2 regions of the Isoptericola haloaureus genome follow, and region 1 is predicted to be linked to the other one. Evidence: riboswitches for the same ligand, from Rfam matches in the RefSeq annotation. Region 1 holds a riboswitch; the other holds the start of a gene.
The links. A riboswitch is a leader RNA that binds a small molecule or an ion and turns the genes downstream of it on or off. The one in region 1 is predicted to bind S-adenosylmethionine.
Positions count from the first base shown of each region.

Region 2: it holds a riboswitch for S-adenosylmethionine, as region 1 does, so the genes downstream of both, V5O49_RS05910 (hypothetical protein) here and V5O49_RS15100 (hypothetical protein) in region 1, are expected to answer to the same signal.

Region 1 covers NZ_JBAGLP010000118.1:1,086,460-1,091,401, forward strand. The annotation lists gene V5O49_RS15085 (DNA cytosine methyltransferase) at 1-111, shown strand, start outside; gene V5O49_RS15090 (nuclease-related domain-containing DEAD/DEAH box helicase) at 384-2,054, opposite strand; gene V5O49_RS15095 (PepSY domain-containing protein) at 2,194-2,883, shown strand; gene V5O49_RS15100 (hypothetical protein) at 2,910-3,200, opposite strand; SAM riboswitch class IV at 3,272-3,390, opposite strand; gene V5O49_RS15105 (DUF4352 domain-containing protein) at 3,458-4,249, opposite strand; gene V5O49_RS15110 (sensor histidine kinase) at 4,748-4,942, shown strand, end outside.
Region 2 covers NZ_JBAGLP010000116.1:89,019-93,960, reverse strand. The annotation lists gene V5O49_RS05925 (TIGR02391 family protein) at 1-401, opposite strand, end outside; gene V5O49_RS05920 (hypothetical protein) at 442-705, opposite strand; gene V5O49_RS05915 (hypothetical protein) at 799-1,827, shown strand; gene V5O49_RS05910 (hypothetical protein) at 1,874-2,596, opposite strand; SAM riboswitch class IV at 2,605-2,722, opposite strand; gene V5O49_RS05905 (DUF3841 domain-containing protein) at 2,869-3,564, shown strand; gene V5O49_RS05900 (hypothetical protein) at 3,710-4,432, opposite strand; gene V5O49_RS05895 (hypothetical protein) at 4,632-4,942, shown strand, end outside.

The DNA.
Region 1 (4,942 bases):
CTCGACATCGCGAAGCAGATCGGCAACGCCGTTCCCATCCCGCTGGGCCGAAAGATCGCCGAGTCGATCTACGGGTACTTGGACCAGGCAAGGTCGGGAACCTCGGCTTGATCCGACGGCGTGCCGACGCGAGCATTGCCGGGCAAGGAGCAGGGCCCAGTGTCCTCGGGGCTTCGACATCACGCCAAGGCGCCACGAGCCTCCAACAAACCCAGGGCGATTCAGTGTCCCCTCACCGGGCGGCCTGATCAATCTTGTCGAGTCCTGTGCGCAGGTCGTCGGGTCGACCTCGATCCGTATTGGGCCACCGGCCCTCCCGCGAACACCTGGCCTGACGGTTGGAGCAGTTCGCTGCCGCCCACTGAGACTGCTCGGCCCTTCGGTCACACCGCCGGTGACCACCCCTCCGCCTTCTCGAGCCGCCGCCGTACGCCCTCGGCCCCGACCTCCTCGATCCACTCGCGATCCCCGACGACGACGAGCAGGGTCCGCGCCCGCGACAGCCCGGTGTACAGCATCTCCCGTGCCCGCTCGAGGTCCCGCACCCCGTTGACGGCCAGCACCACCACGGATCGCTCGAGCCCCTTGAACCCGAGGACGTGCCCGTAGAACACGTCCTGCTCGGCGAAGAACGCGTCCCAGTACTCGGCGTACCCGCCGAGCTCCACCTCGTTGACCTGCTCGGGGTGCCGCCGCCCGGTCGCGAGCAGCGCGACCGAGCCGGGCTCCCAGCCCTCGGCGAGCAGCGCCTCGACGGCGTCGTCCGCCGCCTCGACCGCGGTCTCGGCGGGCACGTCGACCACCCGCACGGGCGGCCCGTCGAGCCCTCGGGGCTTCACCACGTCGTCGGACAGCGCCCCGAAGACCTGCGCGATCTGCTTGGTGGACCGCAGGTTCTCGTCCAGGGTCACCGGCGTGAGCTCCAGCGGCACCTGGCCGTCGCGCGGAAAGACCCGCTGCGCGTCGTCGAGGAACACGTACACCCCGCCGGTGTCGGCGTCCCGCAGGCACCGCAGCAGGGAGGGCCACCACAGGTCGCCGAAGTCCTGCGCCTCGTCGACGACGACGGCGTCGAACAGCTCGTCCGGTCCGCGCAGCGCCGCGAGGCGCCCCAGCTCGGTCGGCAGGTGCCGCTCCCAGTAGTCGGGGTCGTCGTCGCGCCCGCCGACCGCGCCCCAGGAGACCGGCAGCTCGTGGAAGAGGCCGACGTAGGCGGGCTGGTCGCGGCGGGGCCAGGTCGCGGTGATCCGCTGGAAGTAGCGGCCGAGGCCCCGCGAGTAGCACAGCAGCGCCACCCGCTCCCCCGCCCGGGTCCGCCGTCGGGCCTGCTCCAGCGCCAGGTAGGTCTTGCCCGAGCCGGCGCCGCCGACCACCCGCATCCGCCGCACCTGCGAGAGGGCCCGCAGGATCTGCACCTGGTCACGGGTCATCTGCTCGAGCCGGGTCTCGTGCTCCAGCGCGCGCGTCAGGTGCTCCGACTGGCTGGGGAACCCGCCGGCCACGCAGGCGACGAGTCCGTCCAGCGCGTCCTCGTCCAGCGGGGCGTACCCCTGGCCGTGCCGCTCGATCGCGTGCTTGACGCGTTCCGCCACCCCGCCGGGGCTCTCGAGGTCGTCGCGCCCGATCACCATGTCCCGCGGCAGGTCGAACGAGTCCCACCCGCCCGAGACGTAGCGGTGCGGGAACGCCACGAGGTGCGCGGTGCGCGACGACGACGCCGGCTCGCCCCGCTCGCGCAGCAGCGCCTGCAGCACGTGGCGGGCGCTCTGCACCTGCCGGACCGGCTGGATGCGGTGCCGCGCGTCGCCGCTGCCCTGGTACCAGGACCCGCCGGACCGCTCGATGTACCCGCCCTTGACCTCGATGACGGCGATGCCGACGCCGGGCCAGGCGACGAGGAGGTCGATCTCGTACTCCTGGTCGTACTCCTGCAGGTTCACACCGTGGCAGACCACGACGTCGTCCGGGAGCTCCGCGCGCAGCGCCTCCCAGACCGCTCGCTCGGCTCCGCCGTCGTCCGGGAAGTCGGGCGTCGAGGGGTGCGTGCGGGGCATGCTCCTTTGGTACCTGACGAATCGTTTCAGGTCACGGACGTTCCAAGAGTTGGTGTGACGATTCACCTGATTTCACCCTCCCCGGGTCTTACAGCGAGCACATGTCCCGCTCCCGTCCATCTCCGCCACAATGGCCGCCATGCCGTCCTGCCCTGCCCACCGCCTCGCCCCGGCCCGACGCGCGGCCCGCACCGGTGCCGTCGTCGTCGCGGCGGGCCTCGCCCTCGCAGCCTGCTCCGCCGACGTGGCGCCCGCTCCGGACGCCGCCACGCCGGCTGCCTCCCCCGCGGAGACGTCGCCCGCACCGAGCAGCACGCCGACCGAGCCGTCGGCGGGCCCCAGCCCGTCGCCGTCGGACACCCCGAGCCCGCGGGCCCAGGAGCCCGAGCCGGCCGACACCCCCACCTACCCGTCGTTCGACCCGCACACCGACCGCGCCCTGCAGACCATCGCCGCGATGGAGGCGACTTTCGGCGCGGGCGCCTTCAAGGTCGAGGGCGACGACGACGGCACGCGCTGGAAGCTGGAGCTCACGCAGGGCGACGATCGCCTGAAGGTGAAGGCCGAGGCGGACGACACCGGCATCGCGACGACCGACACGAAGCGCGACGACCTCGGCGACGACGACCGCGAGGCCCTCGGACGCGCGCAGGTCAGCCTGAGCGAGGCGATCGTCCGCGTCGTCGAGTCCTCGGGCGGCGTCCTGGACAAGGCCGAGCTCGAGGAGGACGACGGCCTCGCCTACTGGGAGGTCGAGGTCGACCTCGGGGACGACGACGAGCACTACCGCGTCGACGTCGCCACCGGCACGCTCTCGCGGGACGCGTAGGGGCTGCGCACCGGCGGCCCCGGCGGTCACGCGGCCTCCCCCACCATCGGCGGGCGCGTGAGGTCGCCGTCGCCCTCAAGCCTGGGGACGACGTAGAAGCCGTCGGGCGTCTTCCAGTCGTAGACGACGACCGCGTTGACCTCCCGCAGACTCCCACGCCACGACGCCAGGCGGTGCCGGTCCACCCACCGCAGCCCGCGCCCGGCCTGGTCGCGCACCGCACAGCTCAACATCGCCAGGTGGTACGAGTTCCTGTGCTGCTCGTGGATCTCCCAGGGCAGCCGGGCGAGGACCTGCTCGTCGAGCTCGGGAAACATCTCTGCTCCTTCGTCCGGGGAGCCGGCCGACAGCCACCCGGACGCGCGAACGAGCCCGGAGGCCGTCGGCGACCCCGCTCTTCCCCGCGCCGGTCGGCGCGAGGCCGGTCTTCCTCCTGAGGCACCGTGCGCGAGGAGCGCGGTTGCCGGATCGGCACGCGGAGGACGTGTCGCCGATCACTCGTTGACCTGGGCAGATGTCTACCCGACACCGGAGGCGGGCCGCAACCGCGACGGCCCGCCCCGGACGTCCGGTCTCACTGCAGCGAGACCTCGACACCGCCGGAGAACGCCGAGTCGTGCAGCTCGAGCGTGGCGGGCGTCGCGTCCGTCGGCACGTCGAAGACGACGACGCCGTCCACGGTGTTACCCGGGTTGATCTCGTTGAGGAAGCTGTTCGAGTCGTCGAGGTAGATCGCCGCCTCGGAGTCCGCCGAGTGCGTGCGACCCTCGGTGTCGACGAGCTTCTGGCTGCTGCCGTCGAAGTACTGCGCCTCGTCGCCGATGTTCTCCACCGCCATGTGGACGAGCACGAACTGCCCCTGGGCCTCGGTGTTGAGGTACTCGTTCCCGATCTGCGCCACGCCGTCCTCGAGCTCGGTCACCGTGAACTCGAACTTGCCGTCGCGCGCGGCGTCGCCGAGCCCCGGCAGGTCCGCGGCGTCGGTGGCGGGCTCCTCCGCCTGCTCCTCGGCATCGGCCGCGTCCTGACCGTCCGCGGCCGCGCCGTCGTCGGTCCCGGCGTCCTGACCGGAGTCCTCGGTCGTCGCGGCGTCCTCGGAGGCGACCTCCGCCGTCGTGCCCGCGTCCGCCGGCGCCTCGTCGCCGCCACCGCCGAACGCGGCGCCGACGACGGCGATCCCGACGAGCACGCCGAGGCCGGTGAGGACCTTGTGGCGCGCGAACCAGCTCTTCTGCGGCCCCGGCTCGGGAGCCTGCGGCGCTCCGGACCCGCCCGGAGGAACGGGCTGCTGCGGGACCTGGCCCTGCGGGGCGGGCTGCTGCGGGGTCTGCGGAGACCACGCGGGGTGCTGCTGCTGGTCGGACATGATCGCTCCTTCGTCGAGCCGGTGATCGAACGAGATCGATCCTCGGCTCCGGGTGCCCGACGGCGGATCCCCCGGGCGGCTCGACCCACCGACCCGAACGGGGGAACCTCGGGCCGCGCTGCCGACCCGATCGGGTGATGACCGGCGTCGGAGGCGCGCCGTACGCTGCCCGGTATGTACCCGCCGTCGTCCAGCCCGGGAGGGCCGCCGCCGGGCCCTGCCAGTGGTCCGAGCGGCCCTGTGCCGGGCTACCCCGGCTCCCACGAGGGAGCCGCCGCGCCCGATCCGTACGCCGGCTCGTCCGCGGCGCCCTCCCCGGCCTCGTACGCCGGTGGGGCTGCGCCGTCGCCCTACCCGCCGTCGCCGTACCCCGGCCCGACGCCGTACCCGGGTCCGATGCCGCACGCGCCCTCCCCCGGTTCCCCGCCCGCCGGACCGACCCCGAGGCCGCCCGGCCAGGGGCGTCGCACGGCGAGCCGGTGGGGGTCGATCGGCGCCGTGGCGGTCACCTGGTTCTGCGCCGTCACGGGCGCAGCCTTCGCGGCACCGGCCGAGCTCACCAACACCCAGGTCGCCGTCTTCCTGCTCTGGTTCGTCGTCGCGGCCGGGGTGGCAGCAGCCGTGTGGTGGCGCACCACGCACCCGGTCGCGGTGTGCCTGGCGACCGCCGCGGTCGGGATCGTCAGCCCGCTC
Region 2 (4,942 bases), on a different contig from region 1:
GTGACGGTCGCCTCGGTCGTGATAGCGACGGCCGACGCTTGCGTCGATGTGCTGGCGTTGCCGCCTTCGGTCGCGAGGCTGTCAGCGATCTGCCGGACCTTCGTGATCTGCTCGTCGGAGACATTCGCGTTCCAGGAGCCGATCAGGTTCTTCGCTTCCATATATTCCGCGAGCACCCGCAGAGTCGCAGAGACCTCGGTATCCGAGCCGACCTGCCATAGTGCCCGTAGGCGTCTGGCCTTGGACGGTCCCTCGGCCGTGTATCGCGCGGCGTTTATATCGATGCCGGCGCTTGCGAGGTGTTCGGCGAAGCTGGCGTCAGAGAAGTCCAGCACGTAGCCGCCGCTCATGTCGAGGATCGCTTCCAGATAGGTCTTCTGGGCGACCGAGAGTGAACTCACGGTGTGCTCGTACTCATCACGCGGCGTCTGGCCTCCATCATCAGTAGTATTCCCGGACGTAACCGAGGGCCTTCTCGAAGACGTCGGCGTCGCGGATCTTGAACTGGACGTAGAGGGTCTTGCGGAGTGCCTGCTGGACTTCCTTGTCGCCTCGGATGGTCGACTGCCAGCCTTCGAATCGGACGCCGCGGAGGACCTCGTCGATGCGGTTGACGATGTTCTCGACGATGACCGGGGTGCCGTCGGTCTTGAGGGCGCTGAAGAGTTCGGTGAGTGCGGCCTTGCCCTGCTCTTCGCGGGGCACCTCGTTGACGGCCTTCTCGGCCGCGACGGTGTCGCGCGCGAGTTCGAGGAGCTCGCGTAGGAAGTCAAGGAGTCCTTCTGCGTCAAGACCGCGATGCTGCGCGAGATCGGATGGGGCCGCCAGGTCATCGTCTCCTCCGACCCCAAGGGCGAATGGGTGCCGCTGGCTCGGGCGCTCAGCGGGCAGGTCGTCGCCGTCGGACCGGGCAGCGGCAACGTCATCAACCCGCTCGACGAAGGCACCCGCCCGCCCGACGTCGACCCGGCCACGTGGCGTGGGCTCGTCGGCTCCAGGCGATCGCTCGCCCTGGAGTCGATCTGCACGACCCTGCGACCAGGCCGGGTGCTCGACGAGTTCGAGCGCACCGTCCTGGACCGCGTCGTCGAAGCCATCGACTCTGGCGACGTGGTGGCGACCGTCGCGGCCGTCGTCGATTGGCTCGAGCGGCCGCCGTCGACCCTGCGCGACGAACTCGGCGACGCCGGAGCCGAGGCGCCCACGGCGCTACGTCTGGTGCTTGGCCGCCTCGTCCGCGGGCCGTTGGCCGGTATGTTCGACGGCGACTCCACCGTGGCTCTCGACCCGGTGGCGCCGATCACCGTCGTCGACACGTCCGCCATCGTCGGCGCCGCGCCGGAATTGCGGGCGATTGCCCAGGCCGCGACCTCGGCGTGGATCGACGCGACCCTGCGCTCGGGTGACGGCCGCTGGCGGTGCGTGGTGTCTGAGGAAGGCTGGGACGAGCTCCGCAACCGCGCCCAGGCCCGCGCGATGGACGAGCGGCTGCGTATGACGAGCCAGTGGCGGTGCTCCAACTGGCTGATCTTCCACGAGCTCGCCGACATCACCCAGTTTGGCGAGGCCGGCTCGGCGCACCGCAACCAGGTCAAGGGCATCATCACCAAGTCGGCGATCAAGATCCTCTACAAGCAGTCCGCGGCCTCGATGGCGCTGCTCGACGAGATCGTGCGCCCCACCCAGGCCGAGGCCGACCTGCTCGCGTCGCTGCCGCAGGGCGTTGGTGTCTGGCACATCGGGGAGTCGACACCGGTCCTCGTCGCCCCTATCGCCGGCCCAACCGCCTACGCCCTGATCGACACCAGCGCCGGCCGCGAGGGCTGACTCGGGTCCTCGAGTCCATATCGAGACGAGACACCGACATCGGTGCCTACCCGCCGCAGCGCCAAGACCCGATCACCCCCACTGCGGAGTTGGCCAGCGCACGCGAGAGGCGTGCGGCGTCCCGGACGGCTCGGTCGAGTTCGGCGCGGGACCGGGCGCGCTGCCGCTTTCGCTCGTGGGCGATCAGCACATTGCTGAGGGTGTCTACGTCGGACAGGGTGGCAGACCGCCGTCGGTATCCCTCCGGGTCGAGTGCCTGCAACCAGTCGGCGAACCTGCGGACTCGGCCGGGCATGTCCGCCGGGATCAGGTCGTGACGGCGCAGGACGTCGATCGGGATGACCTCGATCGGCGCCTGGCCGAGGTGCCGCTCCTCGAGCTGGACGACGCCGAGCGAACGAGCGCGCAGGAAGACCCCTGCCAACTCTCCCCGCCGGTAGTCGTGCGCCTGCCGGATGGGCTCCCAGTCTGGATCGTGCTGGTCGTTCAGACCACCGATTCTCGCCGACTGTCCGGGGAAGCGTCCGGCGCGGGTTCCCTCCGCCAAGCCGGACCTTCTGGCGACCTCGCGGTCCAAGGCCGTGCACGTGTCGCACAAGGTCTGGGCCTGCCGGAACATCGACATCGGCCAGTCGCCCACCAGGCATGCCGTGCACAGTTGTCCGACGGTGATCGCGCTGGCGCCGCGGGTCGCCAGAGCTTGGACGGTCTGGGTATCGGGGCGTCGCTCCACCCGACCGCTCTCGAGCAGAACCTTGTCCTGGACCACAAGTACTCCCTTCGCACTTCCCGACGACGGTCACCGTCGGGCCGGTCTCCCTCCGAGGCACCGTGCGCGAGGTCACGCGGTTGCCGGACCAGCACGCGGAGGGCGTGTCGCTGGCCGCTCTTGACCTGGACAGAACGTATCGCATGCCGCCGACATGGGCTGGATCCGATGACCTTCGACGATGAGCGTCGGCGGCAGCCCGTACCGTCGGCCGTGATGAATCTCCGCCGCTTCCGCGTCCACGCCCGGACCTTGCCTGACAGGTCGGCACGGTGACCGTGTCGGGCGTTCATCGCACATCGGTGGCGTCTCTGCGCCCTTACGAACGACTGCCGCACCGGTTGGCCCGGGTCGTCACCGTCCCCCGGCTCAGGACGCCAGACCTGACCAGCGGAATGCTGACGCTGGTGACCCTGCAATCCCGCGAGGCGTACCAGGTGCTAGCCCGTGACGGTGTCCTGTGCGGCGACCCGATGCTGGGGGATCCGGACTTCAGCGAGGCCTACGGCTGGATGGCCGAGCAGATGCGCCACCGACTTCCGACCACCGGAAACGGCATGCTCTGGGCCTGGGCTCGAACACCGCGTACCGCCGTCGTCGAACACGCTCGCCAAGTTCCGGGCTCCGTTCTGCTGACCCTCCGGGTCGCACGCGACCGGGTGCTGTTGTCGGACTACATCGACTGGCACCAGGTACTCAACCGGTGCATCAACATCGCTCCGCTTCCCGGTGAGACCGATGCCGAGTGGGGACGTCGGTTCGACGTCGAGTGGGACGCGTGGGACGAGCGCACTCGTTGCTTCGACCGCGTGGCGCTCGCTCTCTGGCCGCTCGACCTGCGCGCTGAGATCGAAGCGTCGTGGGAGGCGATCTTCGACCTCGCCACGATCCCGCCCCATCGGTCCCTGCAAGCGACAGTGCATGAACTGACCGAGCGGGACGTCGTGCGGGCTGTGCGCATCAACTGACCGGCGACGATGGCGCGTGCCGCCACGGCATGCAACCTCGTCAACACGAACTGGTCGCGAGGGTCGTTGACGGCAGCAGGGCACAATCGAAGAAGACCCGAGGTGTGGACCTCGTCCGTTGCGGAAGAACTGGCTGGCATTCGGCTCAATGAGTTGTCGAGCGGCCGAGGCGGAGGTTGAGCTGCTCCTCAACGAGGTGCTGCTTCGGGATGAGCTCCTCCATGGTGGCAACGATGTCGTCCTCGTCGGCTTCGTCGAGTACTCGCGCTTCTTCCTCCAGGAGCCCGGCGTACTCCCAGAGCAGTGCATGGACGGCCTTCTGGTCGCGGTCCGGGAGGGCCAACGCGGCCGTGAGGATGACCGGGACGTCGAAGCGGGCCGGGGCGATGGCATCCGCGCCAGGTAGCAGGTCGATCCGACGCAGGACGTCGTGATCATCCGAGAGGATCCGGGGTGCGTTCAGCAACGTGAGCACTCGCCGGTATTCCAGCCCGTTCATGATTCCCACGACAACTCCGGCCACGACGAAAGCGCCAGCTGCGACCAGGATGATGTTCGTTGCCGAGGGGAACGCGAAGGCCACGAAGAAGGTGACGACGGCCGCGAGGACGAGCCCGGACGAAGCCCAGCCGAGCCGGTCGCCGCTCCGGTTGAGGACTTGCCGGTTGTGATTGGCCTGAACGACTTCGTCGACTAGAACTGCCGCCGCGTCATCGGCGGTGTCCGGAGCGACGACGATGACCGAAGGAATCGGCTTTTGCCATCCGTTCGCGAAGAACGCGCTGAACCGCAGGAGCCGACTCGGGGCGGCCACATGGACGACCCGAGTCGCGAGGAAGCTGCTGGCGGGTGGGGACGAAGTCGGCACGTCGGAACGGTACATGGGCTGTCGCCTCGAAGACAGCATTGGCGATCTCAGGGGCCCGCCTGGATGGGACGGCCCGTTTGGCTTCCACGCCCGGGTCGAGGTGGCAGCTTCGATATCGGAAGCCAGGTTGGGCGTACCACGGCGATGTGTGGGGTGAAGTCCGCATCCGCGGGCGCGCATCGCCGTCGAGAGGGCCGTCGTGACCAGCCAGGGGTACGTTCCGCAGCGCCGTGAGCGCTCCGACCGGCTCGGTGGCTCCGCGGCCACGCTGTTCGGCCGACTCGACGACGGGGATTCGGGCGCAACCGGCGAGGTCCAGCAGCACGGCCGAGCCTGGCTCGAGCGCGTCGAGCATCGGACCCGGTCGACGGGGCTCGCGTGGTGGTTGCGGCGGTACGGCGGCGCCTACCGGCGCATGGCTGCGCTCAACGACACCGAGGTCGCCCAGGCGCTTGGCATTGCCTGGCTCGCCTACGCGTGCGCTGCGGTGATCGCTGCGATCGTCGTCGG